4 regions of the Enterobacter adelaidei genome follow, and region 4 is predicted to be linked to each of the others. Evidence: predicted binding sites of a transcription regulator. Region 4 holds the regulator's gene; each other region holds the start of a gene.

Region 1 (7,682 bases), 1.4 Mb from region 4:
ATCATCGCGTCTATGATGCGGGAATCTTTTGCCACGCGGTAGATGTTGATTTTGATTGCCAGCACGCTCGGGTCGAAGGAGGCCTGACGCAGCAGTTCCAGCACGTGTTCAAACGTGTGATACGGATAGTAGAGCAGGACGTCACGTTCGCGAATCGCGTCGAATCCGTTGCGGAATTTGTCGAACCACAGATGGCGCAGGCGCGGCAGCGGCTTGTTCACCAGATTGGCTTTGCCGACGTTCGGGAAGCCAATAAAGTCTTTAAAGTTGTGGTAGCGACCGCCCGGCACGATGGAGTCATAGCGCGAGATGGTCAGCTTCTCGCGCAGCATCTCCACCATAGCGTCTGGCATGTCGCGCTGGTAAACAAAGCGCACCGGCTCGGCCGTCAGGCGCTGTTTCAGGCTGGACGACATCAGTTCCATCAGGCTGGCTTCCATCTCGTGCACCAGGTCATATTCGGCGTCACGGGTCATCTTCATGGAATAGGCGTTTAACGCATCGTAATCGAAGAAGCCTTTGAAGATGTCGTCCAGACAGTAGCGCAGGATGTTATCCAGCAGGATCATCGGTTTGCGTCTGCGCGGGGTTTCCGGCGGCAGGTTCACAAAGCGCGGCACCTTGTCGGACGGGATCTCAAGCAGCGCGTAGCGGATCGAATCACCGCGGATAATTTCCACCGCCAGGTAGGTGTAGTCATCTTTCAGGAACTGCACCAGGTCGGTTTCGCGGTTGATCAGAATCGGGGTGATGTGCTGACGCAGATACTGTTTGAAGTAATGGCGCAGCCAGTTTTGTTGGTTAACGGAAAGCTGTCGTTCGTTAATCAGGAAGATTTGATTGCGTGCCATTTCCAGCAGCAGTTCGTTATACAGGCCGTCAAATTCCTGATCGGCTTTCAACACGCGGGACTGGATTTTGCCCAACAGATGCCGCGAGTGAGAGTTTAAGCCCTGTTCTTCGCTGATGATGATTCGCCGTTTTAGCTCGGCAAAACGAACCTTGTAGAACTCATCCAGGTTGTTGGAATAAATGCCCAAAAAACGCATGCGCTCGATCAGCGGGTTACTTTTGTCAGCCGCTTCCTGGAGTACACGTTCGTTGAATGCTAACCAGCTTAGCTCTTTCTCGATATATAACTTTTCCTGACCCATTACAGCTCACACTCCAGTTCAATCACAGGACGTGGTAAATCCGTCTCGTCCTTATTATGGCGAGCATTTCCACGATATGTCCAACAGTGCCAGAAAAGTATGACAGTTATTTTTTTTGTTGGGAATTTTAGAGGGTTGGAGAAGGGAATATCGGGTAATGCAATTTGCAGGTCGGGTAAGCGTAGCGCCACCCGACATAACACACTACTCTTCGGCCGCATAACCCTGCGGGGGTAACTTCACGCCGTCGAGCCAGGCAGCGCCGTCACGCATCTCCAGACGCCCGTCGACAAACCAGCTTACCACCAGCGGATAAATTGCATGTTCCTGGACCTGTACGCGTTCGGTCACGTCTTCTTCGTTATCGCCGTCAAAGACCGGCACTTTCGCCTGCAGGATCACCGGGCCACCATCCAGTTCGTCGGTAACGAAATGCACGGAGGTACCATGCTCTTCATCGCCGTTTTCCAGAACCTGACGATGGGTGTGCAAGCCAGGATACTTCGGCAGCAAAGAAGGGTGGATATTCAGCAGGCGTCCAGCATAGTGCTCAACAAAAGCCGGGCTCAGGATACGCATATAGCCCGCCAGCACCACGACATCAGGCGCGTAGGCATCAATTTCCTGAACCAGCTCGCGGTCAAAGGCTTCACGCCCGGCGAACTGGCTGGCTTCCAGCGCGTGCGCGGGAATACTCGCTTCCCGGGCACGCTCAAGGCCGAACGCGTCGGCCTTGTTGCTGAATACTGCCCGAATGGTGCCATTGATCTTCTTCTGTTTGCAGGCGTCAATTATTGCCTGCAAATTGCTTCCGTTACCGGAAATGAGCACCACGATGTTTTTCATTCAATGACCACACGTTGTTCGGAATCGGAAGCTTTAATAGTACCGATTTTCCACGCGTTTTCACCTTTCTCTGTCAGCAGTTTAACCGCTTTATCCGCTTCGCTCGCTGGCAGGGCGATAATCATGCCCACGCCGCAGTTAAAGGTACGGTACATTTCGTGAGAGCTGACGTTGCCTGCGGTTTGCAGCCAGTTAAACACGGACGGCCACTGCCAGGAGGATTCGTCGATCACGGCCTGGGTGTTGTCCGGCAGAACGCGCGGAATGTTTTCCCAGAAGCCGCCGCCGGTCAGGTGGGCAATCGCATGAACGTCGACGTTCTCGATCAATTCCAGCACGTTTTTCACGTAAATGCGGGTTGGAGCCAGCAGGTGATCGGCAAGCGGTTTGCCATCCAGTTCAGTGGTCTGTGGGTCGCAACCGCTGACTTCGATGATTTTACGTACCAGAGAGTAGCCGTTAGAGTGCGGGCCGCTGGAAGCAAGTGCGATCAGGACATCACCATCAGCCACTTTGCTGCCGTCGATAATTTCTGATTTTTCTACCACGCCGACGCAGAAACCGGCGACGTCATAATCTTCGCCGTGATACATGCCTGGCATTTCTGCGGTTTCACCGCCGACCAGCGCGCAGCCTGACTGCAGACACCCTTCGGCAATACCGTTAATCACGCTGGCTGCGGTATCCACGTCCAGTTTACCGGTCGCGTAATAATCGAGGAAGAACAGCGGTTCAGCACCCTGAACGACCAGGTCATTCACACACATCGCGACCAGATCGATACCGATCGTGTCATGACGTTTTAAATCCATCGCCAGGCGCAGTTTTGTACCTACACCATCAGTACCCGAGACCAGAACAGGTTCACGATATTTTTGCGGCAGCGCGCACAGTGCGCCGAATCCACCCAGACCACCCATCACTTCCGGGCGGCGGGTTTTTTTCACCACACCTTTGATTCGGTCAACCAGCGCATTACCTGCGTCAATATCAACACCGGCATCTTTGTAGCTGAGAGAAGTTTTGTTGGTCACGGCTTAAGTCCCCACGCGATTGCATAGCTAGTAAGAAAAATCGGCGCAATTCTAACAGTCCAGGCAAACGTTTGCGAGCCTATTCTCGGTGAGACGATTTTTTTTTCTGTGCGGCCTGTCAATGTGCTCAAACTTGAGTCTGTTCACGAAAATGAAACCGGTTTCGGTTTTCTGCTTGCAACAGGAATCACCTTTGCACATCATTCAACTGAAACCGGTTTCTGTAATTGTTTTTGCAGAAAATAACGCAGAATGAGGGAAAGAGAATGTCAGGATTTAAAGAAGGTTTTCTGTGGGGTGGTGCGGTTGCGGCGCATCAGCTGGAAGGGGGCTGGAAAGAGGGTGGAAAAGGCGTTAGCGTTGCTGATGTCATGACCGCAGGCGCGCATGGCGTGCCGCGTGAAATCACCAACGGCGTGTTGCAGGGGAAAAATTACCCTAACCATGAAGCCATCGACTTCTACCATCGTTATAAAGAAGACATCAAACTCTTTGCCGAGATGGGGTTCAAATGCTTCCGCACTTCGATAGCCTGGACGCGGATCTTCCCGAAAGGGGATGAGCTGGAACCTAACGAGGCTGGCCTGAAATTCTATGACGATCTGTTCGACGAGTGCCTGAAGCACGGCATCGAGCCGGTCATCACGCTCTCTCACTTCGAGATGCCTTTCCATCTGGTCACCGAATACGGCGGCTGGCGTAACCGTAAACTGATCGATTTCTTTGTCCGTTTCTCAAAAGTGGTTTTCCAGCGCTATCAGCACAAAGTGAAGTACTGGATGACCTTTAACGAGATCAACAACCAGGCGAACTTCCACGAAGACTTTGCGCCATTTACCAACTCCGGGTTGAAGTATGAGCCGGGCGAAGACCGTGAGCCGGTAATGTTCCAGGCCGCGCACTATGAGCTTGTAGCCAGTGCACTGGCGGTAAAAGCGGGGCGTGAGATTAACCCGTCGCTGCAAATCGGCTGCATGATTGCCATGTGCCCGATTTATCCTCTGACCTGCGCGCCAGACGACATGATGATGGCGATGAACGCCATGCACCGTCGTTACTGGTTTACCGACGTTCACGTACGCGGCAAGTATCCGCAGCACCTGCTCAACTACTTTGAGCGTCGTGGCTTTGCGTTGGATATTACCGAAGAAGATAAAGCCGCACTTAAGCAGGGATGTGTGGACTACATCGGATTCAGCTATTACATGTCCTTCGCCACCAAAGCGACGGCTGACAACCCGCAGCTGGATTACGACGAGAGCAAGAGCCTGGTCTCCAACCCATATGTGCAGAAATCCGACTGGGGCTGGCAGATTGACCCGGTTGGGCTGCGTTACTCCCTGAACTGGTTCTGGGATCACTACCAGTTGCCGCTGTTCATCGTTGAGAACGGTTTTGGTGCTATTGACGTGCAGGAGAGCGACAGCACGGTGAACGACCAGTACCGCATTGATTATCTTGCGGCGCACATCCGTGAAATGAAAAAAGCGGTGGTTGAAGATGGCGTTGACCTGATGGGGTATACCCCGTGGGGCTGTATTGACCTGGTGTCTGCCGGTACCGGCGAAATGAAAAAACGCTACGGCTTTATCTTTGTCGACAAAGATAACGAAGGCAACGGCACGCTGAACCGCAGCAAGAAGAAGTCGTTCGACTGGTATAAGCAGGTGATTGCGAGCAACGGCGATAACCTGTAATTGTCGGGTGGCGCTAACGCTTACCCGACCTACACTTTCCGTAGGCCCGCGTAAGCGTAGCGCCACCGGGCAGAACCTCGCACTCAAGCCGGAGATATACCTCCGGTTTTTTTATCTTTGCTTGATCGCTGTCAAGCAAGATGGGTATGGCCTAATCCGAAAAAAGCGGTATAATCCCGCGATTTTTTTGCGGATGCCACCTCAGAGGAGAAAGAGAATGAAGATTGTGGAAGTGAAACACCCACTCGTTAAACACAAGTTGGGCCTGATGCGTGAGCATGACATCAGCACGAAGCGTTTTCGCGAACTGGCTTCTGAAGTGGGCAGCCTGCTGACCTACGAAGCAACCTCCGATCTGGAAACAGAAAAAGTCACCATCGAAGGCTGGAACGGCCCGGTGCAGGTTGAACAGATCAAAGGTAAGAAAATTACCGTTGTGCCTATTCTGCGTGCCGGTCTTGGCATGATGGAAGGTGTGCTGGAGCACGTGCCAAGCGCGCGTATCAGCGTCGTCGGTATCTACCGTAATGAAGAGACGCTGGAGCCGGTTCCTTACTTCCAGAAGCTGGTGTCTAACATCGACGAGCGTATGGCGCTGGTGGTTGACCCAATGCTGGCAACCGGCGGTTCTATGATTGCCACCATTGACCTGCTGAAAAAAGCGGGCTGCAGCAGCATTAAAGTGCTGGTGCTGGTTGCGGCACCGGAAGGTATCGCGGCGCTGGAAAAAGCGCACCCGGACGTTGAGCTGTATACCGCATCTATCGACCAGGGGCTGAATGAGCACGGGTACATCATCCCGGGGCTTGGCGATGCCGGCGATAAGATTTTTGGTACTAAGTAATCGAATAACGATAAATAAGCCGACTTTGATAGTCGGCTTTTTTTTGAATAAAACACCAACAATACTACTCAGAGGAAAACACTATGACGCGCCGTGCTATCGGGGTGAGTGAAAGACCGCCGCTTTTACAGACTATCCCGCTTAGTTTGCAGCACCTGTTCGCTATGTTTGGCGCAACCGTGCTGGTGCCAATCCTGTTTCACATTAACCCGGCTACCGTACTGCTGTTCAACGGTATCGGGACGCTGTTGTACCTCTTTATCTGTAAAGGCAAAATCCCGGCGTATCTGGGGTCGAGCTTCGCCTTTATTTCTCCGGTCCTGTTGCTGCTACCGCTTGGCTACGAAGTGGCGCTGGGCGGCTTTATCATGTGTGGCGTGCTGTTCTGCGTAGTGTCCTTCATTGTGAAGAAAGCCGGTACTGGCTGGCTGGACGTGATGTTCCCGCCTGCGGCGATGGGCGCAATCGTTGCCGTTATCGGTCTGGAACTGGCCGGTGTGGCGGCGAATATGGCTGGTTTACTGCCTGCTGACGGTCAGTCACCGGATTCCAAAACCATTATCATTTCTCTGGTGACGCTGGGCGTAACGGTGTTTGGCTCCGTGCTGTTCCGTGGTTTCATGGCGATTATCCCGATCCTGATCGGGGTGCTGGCGGGTTATGCGCTCTCCTTTATGATGGGTGTTGTCGATACCACGCCAATTGCCCAGGCGCACTGGTTTGCCCTGCCAACTTTCTATACACCACGCTTTGAATGGTTTGCTATCTTCACCATTCTGCCTGCGGCGTTGGTGGTGATTGCTGAGCACGTGGGTCACCTGGTGGTGACGGCAAATATCGTGAAACGCGATCTGATCCGCGACCCGGGTCTGCACCGTTCTATGTTTGCTAACGGCTTCTCTACCATTATCTCCGGTTTCTTCGGCTCTACGCCAAACACCACTTACGGCGAGAACATCGGGGTGATGGCCATTACCCGTGTCTACAGTACCTAGGTTATCGGCGGTGCGGCCATCATTGCTATCCTGCTGTCTTGTGTGGGCAAACTGGCGGCGGCGATCCAGATCATCCCGGTACCGGTGATGGGCGGTGTTTCTCTGCTGCTTTATGGGGTAATCGGAGCGTCTGGTATTCGTGTGCTGATTGAATCCAAAGTGGATTACAGCAAAGCGCAGAACCTGATCCTGACCTCCGTGATCCTGATCATCGGCGTGAGCGGTGCCAAGGTACACATCGGTGCGGCCGAGCTGAAAGGCATGGCGCTGGCGACCATCGTTGGCGTGGGTCTGAGCTTGATTTTCAAGCTGATTTCCGTGATCCGCCCGGAAGAGGTGGTGCTGGACGCCGACGAAAGCGAAAAAGCGTCACATTGATCGTAAAACCGGGCGGGCGATCCGCCCGGTTCTCTCCTTGCAGGTTCCGTGTTAAACTCCGTTCCGATTTTATGTAAGATCTGGTTGAGGTACTTCTGAACGGACCGGCACAGCTCTCTCTGCCACTTTATCTCCCTGACGACGAAACTTTCGCGAGTTTCTGGCCGGGTGATAACCCCTCTTTACTGGCTGCACTGCAAAACGTGCTGCGTCAGGAACACAGCGGATACATCTATATCTGGTCACGCGAAGGCGCGGGGCGCAGCCACCTGCTGCATGCCGCCTGTGCGGAACTTTCTGCGCGTGGTGATGCGGTAGGTTATGTGCCGCTGGATAAACGTACCTGGTTTGTACCTGAAGTTATGGAGGGAATGGAACATCTCTCACTGGTCTGCATTGATAATATCGAATGCGTGGCGGGGGATGAGCCGTGGGAAATGGCGATTTTTAACCTCTACAACCGCATTCTGGAGTCGGGTAAAACCCGGCTGCTGATCACCGGCGATCGTCCGCCACGCCAGCTCAATCTGGGGCTGCCGGATCTGGCATCTCGTCTGGACTGGGGACAAATCTATAAGCTCCAGCCGCTGTCGGATGAAGACAAGCTCCAGGCGTTACAGCTGCGCGCAAAGCAGCGTGGGTTTGAGCTGCCGGAAGACGTGGGCCGTTTTCTGCTCAAGCGTCTGGATCGTGAAATGCGTACCCTCTTTGATACGCTCGATCAGCTCGATCGC
Region 2 (7,682 bases), 1.3 Mb from region 4:
TCTCTGGTAGAACTGGGTAGCGAGCTTGAGCCAAAAGACGTGCTGAAGTTCCGCGATTCCAAAAAATACAAAGATCGTCTGGCCTCTGCACAGAAAGAGACCGGCGAGAAAGACGCGCTGATCGTCATGAAGGGCACCCTGCATGAGATGCCGGTTGTTGCCGCTGCGTTTGAGTTCTCCTTTATGGGCGGCTCAATGGGTTCAGTGGTGGGTGCGCGTTTTGTGCGTGCCGTTGAGCAGGCGCTGGAAGACAACTGCCCGCTGATCTGCTTCTCTGCCTCTGGCGGTGCGCGTATGCAGGAAGCGTTGATGTCTCTGATGCAGATGGCGAAAACCTCTGCGGCACTGGCAAAAATGCAGGAGCGTGGTCTGCCTTACATCTCTGTGCTGACCGATCCAACCATGGGTGGCGTCTCCGCAAGTTTCGCGATGCTGGGCGATCTGAACATCGCTGAGCCAAAAGCGCTGATCGGCTTTGCAGGTCCTCGCGTTATTGAGCAGACCGTGCGTGAAAAACTGCCGCCGGGCTTCCAGCGCAGTGAGTTCCTCATTGAAAAAGGTGCCATCGACATGATCGTCCGTCGTCCGGAAATGCGCCTGAAGCTGGCGAGCATTCTGGCGAAGCTGATGAACCTGCCAGCGCCAAACCCGGATGAGCCGCGCGAAGGCGTGGTGGTACCGGATCAGGAACCCGAGGCCTGATAACTGAAAAGGGCAGGGCCGGTTGGCGCTGCCCTTTTGCTTTCTAAACTGTTAATGACAACCGGGCATCATGGAAAATAAAAGCATTCCCCAAGCCACGTCGCCCCTGGCCGCGTGGCTTTCTTATCTGGAAAACCTGCACAGCAAAACCATTGATATGGGCCTTGAGCGCGTAAGCCAGGTCGCTGCGCGTCTTGATGTGCTGAAACCTGCGCCTTTCGTTTTTACTGTCGCGGGCACCAACGGTAAAGGGACGACCTGCCGTACGCTGGAATCCATTCTGATGGCTGCGGGTTATAAGGTTGGCGTTTACAGCTCTCCACACCTGGTACGCTATACCGAACGGGTTCGCGTGCAGAACAGCGAGTTGCCGGAATCGGCACATACGACCTCGTTCGCGGAAATTGAAGCCGCGCGCGGTGAGATCTCATTAACCTATTTCGAATACGGTACGCTTTCGGCGCTATGGCTGTTCAAACAGGCGCAACTCGATGTGGTGATCCTTGAGGTCGGACTGGGTGGGCGTCTTGATGCCACCAATATGGTGGATGCAGATGTGGCGGTGGTCACCAGCATCGCGCTGGATCATACCGACTGGCTGGGACCGGACCGTGAAAGCATTGGCCGCGAGAAGGCCGGTGTTTTCCGCGCAGATAAACCCGCCGTGGTCGGCGAGCCGGATATGCCACACACCATCGCTGACGTGGCAAACGAGAAGGGCGCGCGTCTGCTGCGCCGCGGCGTTGACTGGCAGTATGAAGTGCGTGACAACGCCTGGTGCTTTAGCGATGCACAGGGCGCGCTGGACAACCTGCCTCTGCCGCAGGTGCCACAACCTAACGCGGCAACGGCACTGGCAGCACTGCGCGCCAGCGGCCTCGCGGTCAGCGAGCAGGCGATCCGCGATGGTATACAGAACGCGATTCTGCCCGGGCGTTTCCAGATCGTCAGCGAGTCACCACGTCTCATTCTGGATGTGGCCCATAACCCACATGCGGCGGCTTATCTTGCCGGACGTCTTAAATCGTTACCAAAAACCGGGCGCGTACTGGCAGTTATCGGTATGCTTCATGATAAAGATATCGGCGGGACGCTGGCCTGCATGGAGAGTGTGGTCGATAGCTGGTATTGTGCTCCTCTGGAGGGGCCGCGTGGTGCAACAGCCGAGCAACTGATGGAACATCTTGGCAAAGGCGCAATCTACAATAGCGTGGCCCAGGCCTGGCATGCCGCGATGGCGGATGCTAAACCAGAAGATACCGTGCTGGTGTGTGGCTCATTCCACACCGTAGCACATGTCATGGAAGTGATGGACGCGGGGAGAACCGGTGGCGAGTAAGTTTCAGAACCGTTTAACAGGAACCATTGTGCTGGTCGCGCTCGGGGTGATTATCCTCCCGGGTCTGCTCGACGGGCAGAAAAAGCATTATCAGGATGAGTTTGCCGCTATTCCGCTGGTCCCTAAACCAGGTGACCGCGATGAGCCGGATATGCTGCCTGCGGCGACGCAAGCACTTCCTGCTCAACCACCGGAAGGTGCGGCAGAAGAGGTTCGTGCGGGCGATGCTGCAGCACCGTCGCTCGACCCGTCCCGTCTGGCGGCAACAAGCAACAATGAGATCGACCCAGTGTCGGTAGAGCAGCCTAAACCTGTTGAAAAACCGAAGCCGGTCGACAAACCACAGCCGAAACCGCAGCGCGATAAGACAGCAGAACAGCTGGCCGCTGCTTCAGAGACAGCTCCGCCAGCGAAACCGGCTCAGCAAGAGGCCGCAGCCCCAACGGGCAAAGCTTACGTTGTGCAGCTTGGTGCGCTGAAAAATGCGGATAAAGTCAATGAGGTGGTGGGGAAACTGCGCAGTGCGGGGTATCGTGTTTACACTTCACCTTCCACGCCGGTGCAGGGTAAAATTACCCGTATCCTCGTGGGGCCAGAGGCGTCTAAAGACAAACTGAAAGGTTCGCTCGGCGAGCTGAAGCAGATCTCCGGTCTGAGTGGTGTAGTGATGAGCTACAGCGCTAACTAAGTACGACCTGCTCCTGAAAGAGAGAGGCGATAGGCCACGGCGTTGAACATTTTTTCAGCGCCTTTTTTATTTACGCGCGGGAAGGAAATCCCTACGCAAACGTTTTCTTTTTCTGTTAGAATTCGCCCCGAACTGGATGACAGGGCGTTAAATCGTGGGACACATATGGTCTGGATTGATTACGCCATCATTGCGGTGATTGGTTTTTCCTGTCTGGTTAGCCTGATCCGTGGCTTTGTTCGTGAAGCGTTATCGCTGGTGACATGGGGTTGTGCTTTCTTTGTTGCCAGTCATTACTACACTTACCTGTCTGTCTGGTTCACGGGCTTTGAAGATGAACTGGTCCGAAATGGAATCGCTATCGCGGTGCTGTTTATCGCGACGCTGATTGTCGGCGCTATCGTGAATTACGTGATAGGTCAGCTGGTCGAGAAAACCGGTCTGTCAGGAACGGACAGGGTGCTCGGGATCTGTTTCGGTGCATTACGAGGCGTACTGATTGTAGCCGCGATCTTGTTCTTCCTGGATACCTTCACCGGGTTCTCCAAAAGTGAAGACTGGCAGAAATCGCAGCTCATTCCAGAGTTCAGCTTCATCATCAGATGGTTCTTTGACTATCTGCAAAGCTCGTCGAGTTTTTTGCCCAGGGCATAAACCCTGAGATGTGGCTTAACGAGGAAAAGACGAATGTGCGGTATTGTCGGTATCGCCGGTTTCATGCCGGTAAACCAGTCGATTTATGACGCGTTAACGGTGCTTCAGCACCGTGGGCAGGATGCTGCGGGTATCATCACCATTGATGCAAACAACTGCTTCCGTTTACGTAAGGCGAATGGCCTGGTAAACGATGTGTTTGAAGCCCGCCATATGCAGCGTCTGCAAGGTAATATGGGGATCGGTCACGTTCGTTATCCTACTGCTGGCAGTTCCAGCGCCTCTGAGGCACAGCCTTTCTACGTCAACTCACCGTATGGCATTACCCTTGCCCATAACGGCAACCTGACCAACGCGCACGAGCTGCGTAAAAAGCTGTTCGAAGAGAAACGTCGCCACATTAACACTACCTCTGATTCTGAAATCCTGCTCAATGTGTTCGCCAGCGAGCTGGATAATTTCCGTCACTACCCGCTGGAAGCAGACAACATTTTTGCTGCTATTGCTGCCACAAACCGCCAGATCCGCGGCGCGTATGCCTGCGTGGCGATGATCATCGGTCATGGCATGGTGGCCTTCCGCGATCCAAACGGCATTCGTCCCCTGGTGCTCGGCAAGCGCGACCTTGGCGATGGTCGTACCGAATATATGGTTGCCTCTGAGAGCGTGGCGCTGGATACCCTGGGCTTCGAATTCCTGCGTGACGTAGCCCCGGGTGAAGCGGTCTACATTACTGAGAAGGGTCAGCTGTTTACCCGCCAGTGTGCAGATAACCCGGTCAGTAATCCGTGCCTGTTCGAATACGTGTACTTCGCGCGTCCGGACTCGTTCATCGACAAGATTTCTGTCTACAGCGCACGCGTAAACATGGGCACGAAGCTGGGTGAGAAAATTGCCCGCGAGTGGGATGACCTCGACATCGACGTCGTTATTCCTATCCCGGAAACCTCCTGCGATATCGCCCTGGAAATCGCCCGCATTCTGGATAAGCCGTACCGTCAGGGCTTTGTGAAGAACCGCTACGTTGGCCGCACCTTCATCATGCCGGGCCAGCAGTTGCGCCGTAAGTCCGTGCGTCGCAAGCTGAACGCCAACCGCGCGGAATTCCGCGACAAGAACGTTCTGCTGGTGGATGATTCCATCGTTCGCGGCACCACCTCTGAGCAGATTATCGAGATGGCGCGCGAAGCGGGTGCGAAGAAAGTCTACCTGGCCTCTGCTGCGCCGGAGATTCGCTTCCCGAACGTGTACGGCATCGATATGCCAACCGCCAACGAGCTGATCGCTCACGGCCGCGAAGTGGATGAAATTCGCCAGATCATCGGTGCCGACGGCCTGATTTTCCAGGATCTGAACGATCTCATCGACGCAGTGCGTGCTGAGAACCCAGAGATTCAGCAGTTCGAATGCTCCGTGTTCAACGGCGTCTACGTGACCAAAGATGTTGACCAGCAGTACCTCGACTATCTGGATTCGCTGCGCAACGACGATGCGAAAGCCGTCCAGTTGCAAAACGATCTCGAAAGTTTAGAGATGCACAACGAAGGTTGAGGTCTCTGCAAGTGAGGGCGTTTGCCCTCACTTGCAACTCCCCGCAAAATCCTGCACAGTCTGCCCTGAAATCAGTAAGGGCGAAAATCATGAAACGACTCATAGTTGGGCTCAGCGGTGCCAGTGGCGCGATTTACGGCGTACGTCTGTTACAGGTTCTGCGTAACGTGGCGGAAGTGGAAACCCATCTGGTGATGAGTCAGGCGGCGCGACAAACCCTCTCTCTGGAAACCGATCTCTCCCTGCGTGACGTTCAGGCGCTGGCAGATGTCGTTCACGATGCCCGCGATATCGCCGCCAGCATCTCCTCTGGCTCTTTTAAAACCGCCGGTATGGTTATCCTGCCCTGTTCGATTAAAACGCTCTCCGGCATTGTGAACAGCTATACCGACACGCTGGTGACGCGCGCGGCGGATGTGGTGTTGAAAGAACGCCGTCCTCTGGTGCTCTGCGTGCGGGAAACGCCGCTGCATCTGGGCCACCTGCGCTTAATGACGCAGGCTGCAGAGCTGGGTGCGGTGATCATGCCGCCGGTGCCGGCGTTTTATCATCGCCCAACGTCACTGGATGACGTGATTAATCAGACCGTGAACCGCGTGCTGGATCAGTTTGACATCGATCTGCCCGACGATCTCTTCACCCGCTGGCAGGGTGCCTGATTCTGTGCACAAACAAGGTGCATGAAAAGAGACATTGCCCTGTTTCAGGGCAATTATGCAACGGCGATCATATCCTCGACATTTAATTCGTTTTTTCCCTTTTTCTCTTTCCGGTTCGTTCGGCAGACCTGCTATCTTTCACCATTAAGGCAGTATCGCAACGTTTTATTAACATATTTAACGTCGAAGTTTTGACCAGACGGCAATGTGGCATAAGACCTGCAAGATGAAGCCTGCAATACAACACACAACACAATACATAATAAAATCACGGTACTTGAGGGTAAATGTATGAAGAAGACGGTTCTGGCTCTGTCTTTGCTCGTGGGGTTAAGTGCAGCAGCAGGTAGCTATGCAGCGCTTCCACAGACAGTTCGTATCGGTACAGACGCAACCTACGCGCCATTCTCTTCCAAAGATGCGAAAGGCGATTTCGTGGGGTTTGATATCGATCTGGGAAATGAGATGTGCAAACGCATAGCGGTGAAATGCACGTGGGTGGGCAGCGACTTTGACGCGTTAATCCCGTCGCTGAAAGCCAAGAAAATCGACGCCATTATCTCTTCTCTCTCCATCACCGAAAAACGTCAGCAGGAGATTGCCTTCTCTGACAAGCTTTACGCTGCGGATTCTCGTCTGATTGCGCCAAAAGGTTCCCCTATCAAGCCAACGATTGACTCGCTGAAAGGCAAGCATGTTGGTGTGCTTCAGGGGTCAACTCAGGAAGGTTATGCCAATGCAAACTGGCGTGAGAAGGGTGTAGACGTCGTCGCGTACCAGAACCAGGATTTGATTTACTCTGACCTGGCAGCAGGTCGTCTGGATGCCGCATTCCAGGATGAAGTCGCCGCGAGCGAAGGCTTCCTGAAGCAGCCTGCGGGCAAAGACTACGCGTTTGCTGGCCCGTCAGTGAAAGACAAAAAGTACTTTGGTGACGGCACCGGGATCGGCCTGCGTAAGGATGATACCGAGCTAAAAGCCGCCTTTGACAAAGCCTTTGCAGAGCTGCGTAAAGACGGTACTTACGACAAACTGGCGAAGAAATACTTCGACTTCAACGTATACGGTGAATAACACCTGACGGTAACGCACCAGAAAGGTGCGTTACGGGAGCGGTTGACCCAATGCAGTGCATTTGTTGCACTGTATTGGATCGCTTTGTGCATACTTACGCATTTATAATGCAAAAAATCCCAGCTGAAGGGCATTAATCTTTGCCTGTCAGAGGGGATTGATGGCACATTAACACCACCCCGTCGTCGTAAAAATCCCGTATGAAGACAGTTTGTTGAGGACAGATATGAAAAAACTCGTGTTATCACTATCTCTGGTACTGGCTTTTTCCAGCGCCACCGCGGCATTCGCAGCCATTCCGCAGAAAATTCGTATTGGTACCGATCCTACCTATGCGCCATTCGAGTCAAAGAATTCTAAGGGTGAACTGGTTGGTTTTGACATCGATCTGGCCAATGAGCTGTGCAAACGCATCAAAGCACAATGTACCTACGTTGAAAACCCACTGGACGCGTTGATCCCTTCTCTGAAAGCCAAAAAAATCGACGTGATTATGTCCTCACTCTCTATCACCGAAAAACGCCAGCAGGAGATTGCCTTTACTGACAAACTCTACGCGGCCGATTCCCGTCTGGTGGTGGCGAAATCGTCTGACATTCAACCAACGCTGGAGTCGCTGAAAGGCAAACGTGTGGGTGTGCTGCAGGGCACCACGCAGGAAACCTACGGTAACGAACACTGGGCACCGAAAGGGATTGAAATTGTCTCCTATCAGGGCCAGGAAAATATCTACGCTGACCTGACGGCAGGCCGTATTGATGCGGCATTCCAGGATGAAGTCGCGGCGAGCGAAGGCTTCCTGAAGACGCCGGTGGGTAAAGATTACAAGTTTGGCGGCCCGTCCATTAAGGACGTGAAGCTGTTTGGCGTGGGCACCGGTATGGGGCTGCGTAAAGAAGACAACGAATTACGTGAAGCGCTGAACAAAGCGTTTGCCGAAATGCGCGCTGACGGCACGTACGACAAGCTGGCGAAAAAGTACTTTGATTTTAATGTTTACGGCGGCTAATCGCCC
Region 3 (7,682 bases), 980 kb from region 4:
CTTCAAGCCAAGCTTCATCTACCTCTGGCAGCGTCAGAGCCAGCGTCAGCCACGCGGGATCGGCGCCCATTGCCGCCAGATCGCTCACGTTGACGGCCAGCGCTTTATACGCCAGATCGGCAGGATCGATATCCGGTAAAAAATGACGTCCGCACACTAAGGTGTCGGTGCTGATTGCCAGCGTCTGTTTTTCGGGAATATTGAGAAGTGCGCAGTCATCGCCAATGCCGGTTTCAACATCAAGACGAGAGGTTCTGACACGGTCGAAATAACGGGCAATCAGGGAGAATTCGCCGCATGCCATACGTTATGCCTCAGCAAATAAAAGAAAAAACCGGAGCCGCACTGCCCATCAGGCAATGCAGAACTCCGGTTTGCGGATCACTTTTTGTGGGGACGGATCGCAGGTGCTGCTTTATCAAGTACGCCGTTTACAAACTTGTGGCTGTCTTCAGCGCCGAAGGTTTTCGCCAGTTCGATCGCTTCGTTGATGGCCACTTTATACGGCACATCATCACGTTTAGACAGCTCAAACAGCGCAATGCGCAACACTGCTTTTTCAACCTGACCCAGCTCTTCGAGCAGACGGGACAGGTAGGGCTTCATCAGACCATCGAGATACGCGCTATTAGTCGCCACTCCCGACAGCAGTTCACGGAAGTACAGAACATCGACGTCTTTTACGTCCTGTTCTGACAGGAACTGGTATTCAACATCAGCGATGTCGTTTTGGGACAACTGCCAGGAGTAAAGTGCCTGGACGGCACATTCACGGGCGCGGCGACGAGCAGCAGGTTTCACGGAATTCCCCTTACAAAAAAATCAGGCCTTGATGGCTTTCAATACATTGATCATTTCAAGCGCGGTCAGTGCAGCTTCTGCACCTTTGTTACCGGCCTTAGTGCCAGCACGTTCGATGGCTTGTTCAATACTTTCGGTGGTCAGCACGCCAAACGCGACAGGAATTTCAGCATCCTGCGCAACGTGAGCCAGACCATTGCTTGCACCGCCCGCAACGTATTCGAAGTGCGCAGTGCCGCCACGAATAACGGTACCCAGAGCAATCACCGCGTCGTATTTACCGGTTTTTGCCAGCGCGCCTGCTGCCAGTGGCAGTTCGTAAGCACCTGGAACCCAAACAACGGTAATGTTGTCATCTTTAACCTGGCCGATACGTTTCAGGGCGTCAATGGCACCTTCCAGCAGGCTGTCGTTGATGAAGTTGTTGAAACGCGCAATGGTGATGGCGACGCGAGCGTCCGGGGTAGCTACAGCAGCTTCAATAATGTTCATACTCTTCCTTTACGGGTTCATTTGGCCCCGCAGGGGGGCGGATTTTATCATAATACTTTGCGTACTGCTTCCCTATTTCAGGAGCAATTACGCTGTCGTTAAATGGAGGCAGACATCCGGACCCACCGGACGAATCTCGCTAAATTTGAGTTGTGGTGCATTGGCCAGTTTTTCAAGGCCGGGCAGCACAAACAGGCCACGCGCGTCGCTACCCAACAGTTTAGGCGCAACGTAAACAATCAGCTCATCCACCAGCCCAGCCTGTAAGAGCGCACCGGCGAGCGTTGGCCCCGCTTCTACCCAGATGCTGTTTACCTGTTGTTTGCCAAGTAACATCATTAGCACCACGAGATCCAGATGCCCGTTATGCTCCGGCACCATGATGCTGCGCACGCCTTCCGGCCAGTCACGTGAATCTTCTTTAGTGCGCGCAATCCAGGTTTCACCGGGCTGCTGCACAATGCGGTGTTCAGGTGTGACGCGGTTCTGGCTATCTATGACAATACGCAGCGGCTGACGCAGGTTCTCCTGCGGGTAAAGCGCCTGGGTATCGGCATTCAGTTCGTTCCAGCGCACGGTCATGGCGGGATCGTCAGCCAGAACGGTTTCACTGCTGGTGAGGATAGCATGGCTTTGCGCACGCAGACGTTGCACATCGCGCCTTGCCTGCGGCGAGGTGATCCACTGGCTCTCACCGTTCGCCATTGCCGTGCGACCGTCCAGAGAGGCGCCCAGCTTAAGTTGGATATACGGGAACCCGGTGCGCATGCGCTTGAGGAAGCCTTTATTGATCGCTTCCGCGTCTTGCATCATCAGCCCATGGCTGACGTCAATCCCTTCCTGCTGCAGACGATACAAACCGCGGCCGGCGACCTGCGGGTTCGGGTCCTGCATTGACGCGACGACGCGTGAAACACCCGCCGCAATCAGTGCTTCACAGCACGGTGGCGTACGGCCGTGATGGCTGCAGGGCTCCAGCGTAACGTAGGCCGTAGCACCGCGCGCCTTCTCACCGGCCATGCGCAACGCGTGCACCTCAGCATGCGGCTCGCCCGCGCGATAGTGAAAACCTTCGCCCACAATCTCGCCATCTTTGACGATAACGCACCCGACATTCGGGTTGGGATGGGTGGTAAAACGCCCGCGCTGCGCCAGCTTCATGGCTAGCGCCATGTAAATCTCATCCTGCATGAGCTTAATCCTGTAAGCGGGCGATCTCTTCGCCAAACTCTTTGATATCTTCGAAACTGCGGTAGACCGAAGCGAAGCGGATATAGGCGACCTTATCGAGCTTTTTCAACTGCTCCATCACCAGGTTGCCAATCATCTTGCTTGGCACTTCACGCTCACCCAGACCACGAAGATAAGATTTAATGTGGTTTAACGCCATTTCAACGTCGTCCGCGCTGACGGGACGTTTTTCCAGGGCCTTCAGCATTCCGCTGCGCAGTTTCTCTTCGTTAAACGGCTCGCGCACGTCGTTGCTTTTTACCACGCGCGGCATTACCAGCTCAGCAACCTCAAAGGTCGTGAAACGCTCGTTGCACACCAGACATTGCCGACGACGGCGTACGGATGACCCTTCGCCCACAAGACGAGAGTCGATGACTTTGGTATCCACAGCGGAGCAGAATGGGCAATGCATACGGTATCCCTGTTATCCGGTTAACTGATTTTCATTTTACCCTGATCTGGCCTGACAACAAAGGAAGAGCTTTTTGAGACAAAGGATCTATGTCTGACAGGTGGATGCTGGCTACCATAATGAGGAACCGTTATTTCAAGGAAATAAACGCAATGACAAGACGTTACCTGAAGATTTTGCTGGTGGGGAGCCTCTTCACCCTTAGCGCCTGTGCACAGCAAACCGAAGTTCGCCAGATGAAACAAAGCGTCAATACGCTCAATACGGCAATGGATAAGCTGAATAAAGAAACGGTGAAGATCACCCAACAAAACGCGCTGAACGCAAAATCCAGCAGCGGGGTGTATCTGCTGCCTGGTGCCAATACGCCTGCGCGGCTCAACAGCCAGATTGGCACGCTGAAAATGTCACTGGTGAACGTTGCGGCGAATGCAGATGGTACTCGCGCAACATTACGCATCCAGGGTGAATCCAACGATCCCCTTCCGGCCTTCACTGGCACCGTCGAGTGGGGCCAGATCCAGGGCACTACCGAAAGCTACCAGGAAGTGAATGTGAAGAACCAACTATTCACCGCCCCCGCGAGTATACTGGCGCCCAGCGATGTTGATATCCCGCTTCAGCTGAGTGGACTCACGCCAGATCAGTTAGGTTTTATCCGCATCCACGATATCCAGCCCGCCGCGCAGTAACCCCTCCTTCAGCGGAGTGCAATGTCACTCCGCTAACATTTACATTTCGTATGGATTGGCAACATTAATGATTGTCGCTACAATCCCGGCCGTTTAAAGTACGCAAACGTGAACGCAATCGATTACGCGTGTGAGAGATATGTGAAACAACACATATTTTTGTGAGCAGGGATTCCTATAATAGGCACCGCAGAAACACGAAATATTTAGAAACGCAATTCGCGCATTTTTCACTCCCGGAAGGGAATTTCAATCAGTGGCATGATTATGAAAAAAACATTACTTGCAGCCGGCACCGTGCTGGCACTTTCCTCCTCTTTCACTGTTAACGCAGCGGAAAATGATAAACCACAATATCTCTCCGACTGGTGGCACCAGAGCGTTAACGTGGTCGGCAGCTACCATACGCGCTTTTCTCCGAAGCTGAACAACGACGTTTATCTGGAATACGAAGCGTTTGCTAAAAAAGACTGGTTTGATTTCTACGGCTATATCGATATTCCTAAGACCTTTGACTGGGGTAACGGTAACGACAAAGGTATCTGGTCCGACGGTTCCCCGCTGTTCATGGAAATCGAACCGCGTTTCTCTATTGATAAACTGACGGGTACCGACCTGAGCTTTGGTCCGTTCAAAGAATGGTATTTCGCCAACAACTATATCTACGATATGGGCGATAACAAAGGCAGCCGTCAGAGCACCTGGTACATGGGTCTGGGTACAGATATCGATACCGGTCTGCCAATGGGCCTGTCTCTGAACGTGTATGCTAAATACCAGTGGCAGAACTATGGCGCTTCAAACGAAAACGAGTGGGATGGCTACCGTTTCAAAGTAAAATACTTTGTGCCAATCACTCAGGTTTGGGGTGGCCAGCTGACCTACATCGGCTTCACCAACTTCGACTGGGGCTCAGTTCTGGGTGATGACAAGAACCGCACCAGTAACTCTATCGCGTCCAGCCACGTTCTGGCTCTGAACTACGATCACTGGCACTACTCTGTCGTCGCGCGTTATTTCCATAACGGCGGCCAGTGGAAAGGTGGGGATACCGTTAACTGGGGTGAGGGTGACTTCACGTCTAAATCAACCGGTTGGGGTGGTTACCTGGTCGTGGGTTACAACTTCTAATCAGTGTGGGTTTCGCCCGGTGGCGCTACGCTTACCGGGCCAACGATCCGAATGCAGGCCGGGTAAGGCGTAGCCGCCACCCGGCTTTTTACTGCTTAACCTTCCGTAAAAAATCCGCCAGAGACCTGTCCGCACTCTCGCTAAACCGCCTTTCCGTAGTCACAATATTGAGACACCTGTCGAGCCGGAAACAGCGGTAGTCATCGCGCCGTTCACACCAGGCCGCCAGCAGCCAGCGCTCCCCCCAGAAGAACAATCCCAACGGCTGAACCTCACGCTGTGAGAGCTGTCCGGCTTCATCACGGTAATGCAGCGCCAGCACGCGCTGGGCGGAAATTGCCTGATGAATCATGTCAAAATCGCTGCGGGAGTGGCTTTGCATGCAAAAATCCGGGGCGTAGATCCGCGTCTGCTCCGCCTTTCGACGACTCTCCTCAGGCAGAATCGCTAACACCTTTTCCTGAGCCGACTCCAGTTCGCGCGACAGCGATTCTCCTCCCCAGGTTTTGAGCAGGCGAATCGCCACCATCAGCGCCTCTGACTCCTTGTTTGTCAGCATCAGCGGCGGTAAATCAAAACCCGACATCAGCCGATAGCCGCTTCCCGCCTCGCCCTCCACCGGCACGCCGGAAAGTGACAAGTCGCGGATATCGCGGTAGACCGTCCGCTCAGACACGCCAAGCCTGTCCGCCAGATGCGCTGCCGTTGTCAGACGCCTGCCCCGCAGGATCTGCACAATCTGAAACAAACGGTCAGCGCGTCGGGTCATATTTTCGTTAACTCTCAGGCAGGTTGATGGAGACCGACGCGATTACCTTCACTGTCGGTAAACAATGCGATAGTGCCAATGCCACGAGGTAATTCCAGTGGGCCGAATACACACTCACCGCCTGCTGTAACGATACGATCGAGCGTGGCCGGCAGATTGCCAGTATGCAGGTAAATAATAGCGCCTTCGTGAGACGGCACAATGCCCTCAAATTTTGCCAGCGCTCCGCCGGTACCCGGATCCTCATGCGGGAAAACGGCCAGCTCAGCGCAGTCCATTTTCTCGCGTTTTAACGAAACCTGCATCACTGGCTCATAAAAAGTAATCGCGCGATCCATATCCGTGACCGGGATTTCAAACCAGTTAATTACACTTTTCATACATCCTCCTGACTGTTTGTTTGGGTTCGAAAAGAGTCTACGACAGGGCTCCTGACAGCATACTGTCAGGAGTGTTTGTCAGGAGCAGATAAAAAAAATCCCGGTCATCAGACCGGGATTTCGATAACGCGATAAACGTCTTACGGCAGAATTGACGGCTGATCCGCCCCTTCTTTCTCGACTTTCTGCTGGAGCAAGTGCTCGCGCTTCATGCCGAGTTTCAGTGCCAGTGCGGATGCGACGTAAATAGAAGACGCCGTACCGATAGTCACACCGATAAGCATGGTCAGCGAGAAGCCTTCCAGCACCGGACCACCGAAGAGATACAGCATCAGGATAACCATCAAGGTGGTACCGGATGTGATCAAGGTACGGTGCAGCGTCTGGGTCAACGACACGTTAAAGATTTCGTACGGCGTACCGCGACGGATCTTACGGAAGTTTTCACGAATACGGTCAGATACCACGATACTGTCGTTCAGTGAGTAACCGATAACGGACATCAGCGATGCCACGATCGTCAGGTCAATCTCTATGTGGAACAAAGACAGTACGCCCATGGTGATCACCACGTCGTGCGCCAGCGCGATAACCACACCTGCCGCCAGTCGCCACTCGAAGCGGAAACCAACGTAAATCAGGATGGAGATCAGCGCCACCATCAGCGCCATTGCACCGGTTTGGGCAAGGTCTGCACCCACGCTTGGGCCGACAAACTCAATACGCTTAACCGTCGCATTCTGGCTGGTTGTTTCGTTAATCACGCTAACAACCTTGCTACCCAGCTCCTGGCTGCCGTTGGCATCGTGTACCGGAGGCATACGCACCATGATATCGCGGCTGCTGCCGAAGTTTTGCAGCAGCGGCTCTTCAAAGCCCGCTTTCTGCAGCGATTCGCGCATCTGGTCCATATCAATCGGTTTTTCCAGGGAAATTTCAATTACCGTACCGCCGGTAAAATCGAGACCCCAGTTAAAGCCTTTCACACCCATAATAACGATGGACAGAATCAGCAGAAAACCTGAAATGCCGAAGGCCCAGTAGTCCCAGCGCATAAAGTCCCAGACTTTACGGCCGTGGTTTAATTGTTCAACAGTATATTCCTGTGCCACAACGCACTCCTCAGATAGACAGCTTTTTGACGCGCTTGCCGCCGTACAGCAGGTTCACGATGGCACGGGTGCCGACAATAGCGGTAAACATCGACGTTGCAACACCGATACCGGTAGTAATCGCAAAGCCTTTGATCGCGCCAGTACCCACTGCATACAGGATAAGAACCTTAATCAGTGTTGTTACGTTCGCATCGAAGATGGAGCTGAACGCGCCTTTATAGCCTTCTTCAATCGCCTGCTGCACAGAGCGACCGTTGCTCAACTCTTCTTTGATACGTTCGTTGATCAGTACGTTGGCGTCGACCGCCACCGCAAGGGTCAGAACGATACCCGCAATACCCGGCATGGTCAGCGTCGCACCCGGCAGCAGGGACATGATGCCGATGATCAGCACCAGGTTAGCCAGCAGCGCGGACGTCGCAATAAGACCAAACTTCTTATAGAAGAAGATCATGAACAGGATAGAGACCACCAGACCGGCCAGACACGCTTCCAGACCCTGCTGGATGTTTTGCATACCCAGAGTAGGACCAATGGTACGTTCTTCTACAATCTGAATTGGTGCAATCAGCGCACCGGCACGCAGCAGCAGGGAGAGCTGACGCGCTTCGTTCGGGTTGCTGATACCTGTGATGCGGAAGCTGTTACCCAGACGAG
Region 4 (7,682 bases):
CCGGAAAAAACAGGAGTTGTAAGCATGTTTACTGGTATTGTGCAGGGCACCGCCAAAGTGGTGTCCATTGATGAAAAACCTAATTTCCGTACTCATGTTGTTGAGCTGCCGGAATATATGCTTGAGGGCATTGAAACCGGTGCCTCGATTGCGCATAACGGCTGCTGCCTGACCGTGACCGAAATTAACGGCAACCAGATTAGCTTTGATTTAATGAAAGAGACGCTGCGTATCACCAACCTGGGTGAGCTGGCTGTTGGGGATACCGTCAACGTAGAACGGGCGGCGAAGTTCAGCGATGAGATTGGCGGGCATCTGATGTCTGGGCACATCATGACCACTGCCGAAGTGGCGAAAATTGTGACCTCGGAAAATAACCGTCAAATCTGGTTTAAAATGCAGGATCCTTCATTAATGAAATACATCCTGTACAAAGGGTTTATTGGTATTGATGGGATTAGTCTGACTGTCGGGGAAGTGACGCCGACGCGTTTTTGTGTGCATTTAATTCCTGAAACGCTGCAGCGCACCACGCTGGGGGCGAAAAAACTGGGGCATCGCGTAAATATCGAAATCGATCCGCAAACTCAGGCGGTGGTGGATACCGTTGAGCGTGTGCTGGCGGCAAAAGAAGCTGCAATAATTAAAACAGCAGAAGAAGAATAAAAAATAACCCCGGGTAACCGGGGTTATTTTTTTAGCGGGCGACCCGCAAACCGTGTTCAATGCCACGGCTGAAGACCACCTGCCAGAGCTGAATATCCCGCGCGCGAAACGCCCCCGCGCAGGCATTCAGATAATAGCTAAACATCCGCTTGAATCGTTCAGAATAGTTGTCCGCAATCTCAGGCCAGGCTTCCTGAAAACGAGCATGCCATGCCATCAACGTGGTGTCATAATCCGCACCGAAGTTATGCCAGTCTTCCATCACGAAATGGGGTTCACTGGCGTTGGCAATCTGGCGAACGGACGGTAAACAGCCATTCGGAAAGATGTATTTGTTGATCCACGGGTCAACGTTGTTATCGGTTCGCTTAGAGCCGATGGTATGCAGCAGGAAGATGCCGTCCGGTTTCAAATTACGATCCACCACGTCAAAATAGGTGTTGTAGTTCTTCGGTCCCACGTGCTCGAACATGCCCACCGAAACGATACGGTCAAACTGTTCGTTAAGATCGCGGTAATCCTGTAGCCGGATATCCACATCGAGACCCTGGCAGCGTTCCCGCGCCATCTTTTGCTGTTCAGCTGAAATAGTGACACCCACCACGCTGACGCCGTAGTGCTTCGCCATAAACCAGGCCAGCCCACCCCAGCCGCAGCCGATATCCAGCACGCGCATTCCGGGTTCTAACTTCAGTTTCTCGCTAATCAGATGCAGCTTAGCCTGTTGAGCCTCTTCCAGCGTCGAAGCCTCTTTCCAGTAAGCGCAGGAATATTGCATGAAGGGGTCAAGCATACGGTTGAACAGGTCGTTGCCGAGATCGTAATGCTCTTTGCCGACGATCCACGCGCGTTTTTTACTTTGCAGATTAAACAGCCGGGCAGAGGCGACGCGCAGTGTGTCTTTCAGATTGCGGGGGAGTTGATTTTCCAGACCGGCACGCAACACGCTGGAGAAGAAGATATCCAGCCGTTCGCACTCCCACCAGCCGTCCATATAGCTTTCCCCCAGGCCTAACGAACCCTCCCGCAACACGCGCTTAAAAAAGTCGGGATGTTTAACCTGGGGATCGGCTGGCGACGATCCATTGATAGTGATGCCTGCTCGACCTAACAGTTCACTGACGATCCGGGACCAGTTATCGTCCGGAACGCTGACTTCTTCTATACACGATGAACTCATAGCTTCTCCATCACCCTGTGTGATCAGAACCTTCAAACAGCGTAGACGCTTTTTTTGGTTTGTGAGAAATCTCACGGTAAATACCGCGAGGCTAATATCCGACGTAGAACAGAGGAAGGGAGATAACCCTTGCCGAAATGCCTTCCATGGTAAAACGGGAGCACTCCGGCTCCCGTTAACACTTAATATTTATCGTATTTAATCGAACCAAATTTAGTATAGGCCGCAAAATTTGGTGATTCAATAAAAAATTCTTAGCAACCTAATCACTGGGAGTTAACATAATTTCCGGCGCGATTACGCATGCGATGTTTCAACCGGCGTGCTGTTATTCAGCTCACGCTGTGCGGAAGCCTGCATACGGTAGCCCACAAAGGCCAGCACAACGGTCACCAGCATCACGGTAGTGGTGGTCAGGAGCGGTGTGGCAATCAGCGCAGAGACCACCAGGCTTGCCAGGAAGCACAGACCCAACTGCAGGGTGTTCTGCAGCGCAGCCGCGCGACCCGTCGCCTGCGGGAACGGACGTAATGCCTGCGCCACAACGATAGGGTAGATTGCCCCGTTAGCGACGGCCATCACGCAGAATGGCATTAAAATTTCTACCAGACCGGTGCCAGGGATAAAACCAACGGCCCATGTCCCGATAACGCTCAATGCATACAGCACCAGCAGCCACGGCAGCATCTGCTGACCTTCCCATTTCTGCAGCGCCGCACGACAGCCGTACCCACCCACCAGGAATGCGATGGTTTGCGGGACATAGCTCAGGCCGATCGCCGCTGGGCTGTACCCCATATCGTGCAGAATAAATGGCGAACCGGTCAGCCACGCGAAGAAGCTCGCCGAGCAGGCGGCATAAATCAGGACATTACCGCGATACGCTTTGGCACTCAGCAAAGAGGTAAAGGTAATGGGCTTCGCATCCGCATGTGCCTCTTTTTTATGCGCTGGTTTGAGCGCGAATGCCGGCAGCATAAGTACCAGTGTGATGGCAAACAACGTGGCAAAGATAGCCTGCCACTCGAAATGCACCAGGATCCAGCTGCCCAGCAGCGGGGCGAGGGCAGGTGAAAGCCCTACCAGCGGCATAATGGTGGCGAAAATCCGGTTGGTGCGGTTGGCTGGGTAGTAGTCGGTAACAAGGGCCTGCCAGGTCACCGCTGCTGCACAGACGCCGACGGCCTGCACAAAGCGCAGCACCAGCAGCCAGGTCGCATCGCGTACCCATAACATACCCAGACAGCCGACGGCAAAAATGCCAAGTCCCAGCAACAGTACTGGTTTACGGCCAAAACGATCTGATAGCGGCCCCCAAAGTAGCTGCGCGAAGGCGAAACCGGCGAGGAACAAACTCAGGCTGGCGCTGATGGCCGCTGCAGGGGTTTGCAAATCTTCCTGCATGGCGGCGAAAGCCGGCAGGTACATATCAGTGGCCAAAAAGCCCAGCACGCTTAAGCCGCCGAGCCAGACTAAAAAACCTTTCCTGGGTTGCATTGTTTTATTCTCCTGAGGAGGCAGGTATACATTGGCGCTGAGTGTAGGGAGTGCAAAGCCGCTTGTGAAACGCTAATATTTGGCGTGTGCATTCAAATTTTTTGCAGGCAGAAAATGTGGTCAGATTATTCTCTTGAAGTGGTCGATGCTGTCGCGCGTAACGGCAGTTTCAGTGGAGCGGCGCAGGAGTTACACCGCGTGCCTTCAGCTATCAGCTATACAGTACGTCAGCTGGAGGAGTGGCTGGCGGTTCCGCTGTTTGAACGGCGACATCGTGATGTGGAATTAACGCCCGCCGGCGCGTGGTTTTTGAAAGAAGGACGTTCTGTCATCAAAAAAATGCAGATCACCCGCGAACAGTGTCAGCAGATCGCTAACGGCTGGCGGGGGCATCTTTCCATCGCGGTGGATAATATCGTCAAACCCGAGCGTACCCGGCAAATGATTGTCGACTTCTATCGTCATTTTTCTGACGTCGAATTGCGGGTGTCGCAGGAAGTGTTTAACGGCGTCTGGGATGCGCTGGCGGACGGCAGGGCAGAGATGGCGATCGGGGCCACGCAGGCGATTCCGGTTGGGGGACGTTATGCGTTTCGCGATATGGGGATGCTGAGCTGGAAATGCGTGGTGGCAAGCGATCATCCGCTGGCGGCTCTGGAAGGCCCCTTGAGCGACGATACGCTACGCAACTGGCCGTCTCTGGTACTGGAGGATACGTCCCGTTCATTACCCAAGCGTATCACCTGGCTTCTGGACAACCAGCGGCGGGTGGTTGCACCCGACTGGGAATCGTCGGCGACGTGCCTCAGTGCTGGCTTGTGCGTTGCGATGGTGCCCGTTCATTTTGCGCGGCCGCGAATTGACACCGGAGAGTGGGTTGAACTGACACTGGAGAACCCGTTCCCGGATGCGGCCTGCTGCCTCACCTGGCAACAAAATGATGTCTCGCCAGCGATGGCCTGGCTGCTGGATTATCTGGGAGACAGCGAAACGCTAAACCGGGAATGGTTACGGGAGCCAGCTTAACTGGCCCCGTGAAGAGATTACCGGCGGTAGTCGCGGAACGGACCATCCGCAACGGAGCGGCGTTCAATAAGACGCGGGTGAACTTCAATGGACTGCGACTCTTCACGTTTGTTGACGATCCTGTCCATCAGCATATTGAAGGCGGTTTCACCCAGTGAGTCTTTCGGCTGGTGAATGGTCGTTAAGGCCGGCGTAAAGAAGCGCGCGTTACGCACGTTGTCATACCCGATCACAGAAATATCCTGCGGTACACGCAGACCCAGCTCATCGGCAGCACAGAGGGCACCCATTGCCATGATGTCGCCCCCGCAGAAAACGGCGGTCGGACGATGCTGCTGGGAGACGATCTGCTGCATCGCGCGGTAGCCCGACTCCGGTTCGAAGTCGCCCTGCACGATCCAGTTTTCCGGCACGGTGATCAGCGCTTCTTCCATCGCTTTCATAAACCCAGCCAGACGACCTGCACCGGTATTGCGCTCCAGTGGACCCGGGATCACGCCGATCTCGCGGTGACCGCGTTCTATCAGATAACGACCCGCCATATAACCGCCTTCAAAGGCGTTATCGATAACGGAATCGGTGAAGTCCGCGCGGGCTTCACCCCAGTCCATCACCACCATTGGGATATGGCGATACTCTTCCAGCATCGACAACACAGATTCCGGGTACTCGGAACACATCACCAGCAGGCCATCCACGCGCTTTTGCGCCATCATCGACAGGTAGGCGCGCTGTTTTTCAATGCTGTTCCACGCGTTGCCCAGAATCAGGGTATAGCCTTTTTGAAAACAGTTTTTCTCAACCGCTTCAATGATCTCGGCAAAATAGGCCGCTTCACTGCTGGTCGCCAGCAAACCAATAGACTTGGTGTGATTAACCTTGAGGCTACGCGCAACCGCACTTGGCGAATAGTGCAGCTCTTTGATCGCTGCCCAGACGGCGTTGCGCGTCTCTTCCGCCACAAAGCGGGTTTTGTTAATTACATGTGATACGGTTGTAGTGGAAACGTTTGCGCGTTTTGCTACATCTTTAATTGTTGCCATTAAATGTCACTCCAGACCATATCCTAAACTCCTGAAAAACTTGAAGGTAAACGTTTGCCTTCTCTCACCCTTATCACGCAATTTTGAATTGCGACACGCCGGGAAAACGACACAGGACGTCAGGAGGGGGTCAATGGCCGGTACGCTAATAAATTTAGCGTGGAATTTTGTCCTATCTTGATGAAAAGGGGAAGAGGTAAAGTGGTTATCCGTTTAAATCCAGGAAGATTTTTGACGTAAATTGTGCAAAAATGAGCAAGCTCACTTTTCGTGGGGGGATTCAAAGGAGAAAAATTGATGAGTTCCGATCTGAAGTTTTCGCTGTTCACCACCGTTATTGTGCTGGCTTTGATTGTCGCAGCGGGTCTGACGGCCGCACTGCACTGATTTACGTGGAGGGAGAGCTTTCTCCCTCCCGATTCCCCGGATTGTTACTTCTCTGGCAAAAATCTTTTGCCGTTTTGTTAACTTCTCATTTTTTGTGATTGATGTCATGCTTTCCGCTTCTTTGTTCTGTGTCACCTCATGACACGGCATCCGGAGTTGACGTATGAAAATCAATTTTCCCCTGCTGGCCCTGGCGATTGGCGCTTTTGGGATTGGCACCACTGAATTCTCCCCGATGGGTTTACTGCCTGTTATTGCCAGAGGCGTGGATGTCTCGATCCCTGCCGCAGGGATGTTAATCAGCGCCTACGCTATCGGCGTGATGGTCGGGGCGCCGCTGATGACGCTTCTGCTTTCGCATCGCGCGCGCCGCAATGCGCTGATTTTCCTGATGGCGATTTTCACACTGGGCAACGTGCTTTCCGCCATTTCGCCGGACTACACCACATTGATGCTGTCACGCATTCTGACCAGCCTTAACCACGGCGCGTTCTTTGGGCTGGGGTCGGTTGTTGCCGCAAGCGTGGTGCCAAAACACAAGCAGGCGAGTGCCGTGGCAACCATGTTTATGGGACTAACGATTGCCAACATCGGCGGGGTGCCTGCGGCAACCTGGCTGGGTGAAGCGATCGGCTGGCGTATGTCTTTCCTGGCGACGGCCGGTCTCGGTGTGATCGCGATGGTGGCACTGTTCTTCTCCCTGCCGAAAGGCAGCGCGGGGGAACGTCCTGACGTGCGCAAAGAGTTGTCTGTGCTGGTACGCCCGCAGGTGCTCTCGGCATTGCTGACGACCGTGTTGGGGGCAGGGGCGATGTTTACCCTCTATACCTACATTTCTCCCGTGCTTCACGACATCACTCACGCGACACCGATCTTTATCACTGCGATGCTGGTGTTGATTGGCGTGGGCTTCTCGATTGGTAACTATCTGGGTGGGAAATTTGCCGACCGTTCCGTGAGCGGGACGTTGAAGGGCTTCTTAACCCTGCTGATTGTCATCATGATTGCTATTCCGTGGCTGGCACGTAATGAGTTCGGAGCAGCCATTGCGATGGTCGTCTGGGGAGCTGCCACCTTTGCTGTGGTTCCACCGCTGCAAATGCGCGTGATGCGGGTCGCCCATGAGGCGCCGGGTCTTTCGTCTTCAGTGAATATTGGCGCGTTCAATCTCGGTAATGCGCTCGGTGCAGCCGCCGGTGGCGCGGTTATTTCCGGGGGGCTGGGATACAGTTTTGTACCGGTGATGGGGGCGATTATTGCCGCGCTTGGTCTGCTGTTGGTGATGATGTCCGGTCGTAAGCAGCCAGAAACAGCCTGCGCTGCTGAATAAGCAAAAAAACGCAGAAGGGCGAACCCTTCTGCGTGTCTCTTATGCGGCGAAGTTCTTCGCCACAAACTCCCAGTTAACCAGTGCCCAGAAGTGCTCCAGGTAGTTCGGGCGCGCGTTACGGTAATCAATGTAGTAAGCGTGTTCCCAAACGTCCACGGTCATCAGCGGCTTAGCGCTGGTGGTCAGTGGGGTACCCGCGTTAGAGGTGGAAACGATAGCCAGTTTGCCATCGGCTTCTTTTACCAGCCACGTCCAGCCAGAACCGAAGTTCTTGATAGCTGCATCGGTAAATTTCGCTTTGAAATCCGCGAAGCTGCCAAAGGCGGCATTGATGGCGGTAGCCAGTTCACCGGCAGGTTCGCCACCGGCGTTTGGCGCCAGGCAGTGCCAGTAGAAGGTATGGTTCCACACCTGAGCTGCGTTGTTGAATACGCCCCCCTCAGAGCTGCGGACGATCTCTTCCAGCGTTTTGCCTTCGAAATCGGTGCCCTTGATCAGGTTGTTCAGGTTGGTGACGTACGTCTGGTGATGCTTGCCGTAGTGATATTCCAGG

What was found. Region 4 encodes PurR, which represses purine synthesis genes. Its sites were predicted from a motif close to CANGCAAACGTTTGCNTG; they were not measured.
Region 1: a site for PurR is predicted at 3,095-3,112, ahead of purM (phosphoribosylformylglycinamidine cyclo-ligase). Genes of this name have one in related genera too.
Region 2: a site for PurR is predicted at 2,822-2,839, ahead of cvpA (colicin V production protein). Genes of this name have one in related genera too.
Region 3: a site for PurR is predicted at 3,742-3,759, ahead of AAHF05_RS04720 (nucleoside-specific channel-forming protein Tsx). Genes of this name have one in related genera too.

What each region holds. Positions count from the first base shown of each region.
Region 1 covers NZ_CP154353.1:3,378,171-3,385,852, reverse strand. The annotation lists gene ppk1 (polyphosphate kinase 1) at 1-1,154, opposite strand, end outside; gene purN (phosphoribosylglycinamide formyltransferase) at 1,359-2,000, opposite strand; gene purM (phosphoribosylformylglycinamidine cyclo-ligase) at 1,997-3,034, opposite strand; gene AAHF05_RS16480 (6-phospho-beta-glucosidase) at 3,301-4,731, shown strand; gene upp (uracil phosphoribosyltransferase) at 4,949-5,575, shown strand; partial or broken gene uraA (uracil permease) at 5,659-6,948, shown strand; gene AAHF05_RS16465 (DnaA inactivator Hda) at 7,044-7,682, shown strand, end outside.
Region 2 covers NZ_CP154353.1:3,203,585-3,211,266, reverse strand. The annotation lists gene accD (acetyl-CoA carboxylase, carboxyltransferase subunit beta) at 1-702, shown strand, start outside; gene folC (bifunctional tetrahydrofolate synthase/dihydrofolate synthase) at 773-2,041, shown strand; gene dedD (cell division protein DedD) at 2,031-2,729, shown strand; gene cvpA (colicin V production protein) at 2,895-3,383, shown strand; gene purF (amidophosphoribosyltransferase) at 3,417-4,934, shown strand; gene AAHF05_RS15490 (UbiX family flavin prenyltransferase) at 5,024-5,593, shown strand; gene argT (lysine/arginine/ornithine ABC transporter substrate-binding protein ArgT) at 5,885-6,667, shown strand; gene hisJ (histidine ABC transporter substrate-binding protein HisJ) at 6,894-7,676, shown strand.
Region 3 covers NZ_CP154353.1:964,866-972,547, reverse strand. The annotation lists gene thiL (thiamine-phosphate kinase) at 1-304, opposite strand, end outside; gene nusB (transcription antitermination factor NusB) at 382-801, opposite strand; gene ribE (6,7-dimethyl-8-ribityllumazine synthase) at 823-1,293, opposite strand; gene ribD (bifunctional diaminohydroxyphosphoribosylaminopyrimidine deaminase/5-amino-6-(5-phosphoribosylamino)uracil reductase RibD) at 1,381-2,484, opposite strand; gene nrdR (transcriptional regulator NrdR) at 2,489-2,938, opposite strand; gene AAHF05_RS04725 (DUF3251 domain-containing protein) at 3,091-3,630, shown strand; gene AAHF05_RS04720 (nucleoside-specific channel-forming protein Tsx) at 3,898-4,761, shown strand; gene AAHF05_RS04715 (YafY family protein) at 4,850-5,530, opposite strand; gene AAHF05_RS04710 (VOC family protein) at 5,545-5,910, opposite strand; gene secF (protein translocase subunit SecF) at 6,051-7,022, opposite strand; gene secD (protein translocase subunit SecD) at 7,033-7,682, opposite strand, start outside.
Region 4 covers NZ_CP154353.1:1,945,932-1,953,613, forward strand. The annotation lists gene AAHF05_RS09550 (riboflavin synthase) at 25-666, shown strand; gene cfa (cyclopropane fatty acyl phospholipid synthase) at 698-1,846, opposite strand; gene punC (purine nucleoside transporter PunC) at 2,144-3,343, opposite strand; gene punR (DNA-binding transcriptional activator PunR) at 3,458-4,369, shown strand; gene purR (HTH-type transcriptional repressor PurR) at 4,387-5,412, opposite strand; gene AAHF05_RS09575 (YnhF family membrane protein) at 5,710-5,799, shown strand; gene AAHF05_RS09580 (MFS transporter) at 5,963-7,129, shown strand; gene sodB (superoxide dismutase [Fe]) at 7,169-7,682, opposite strand, start outside.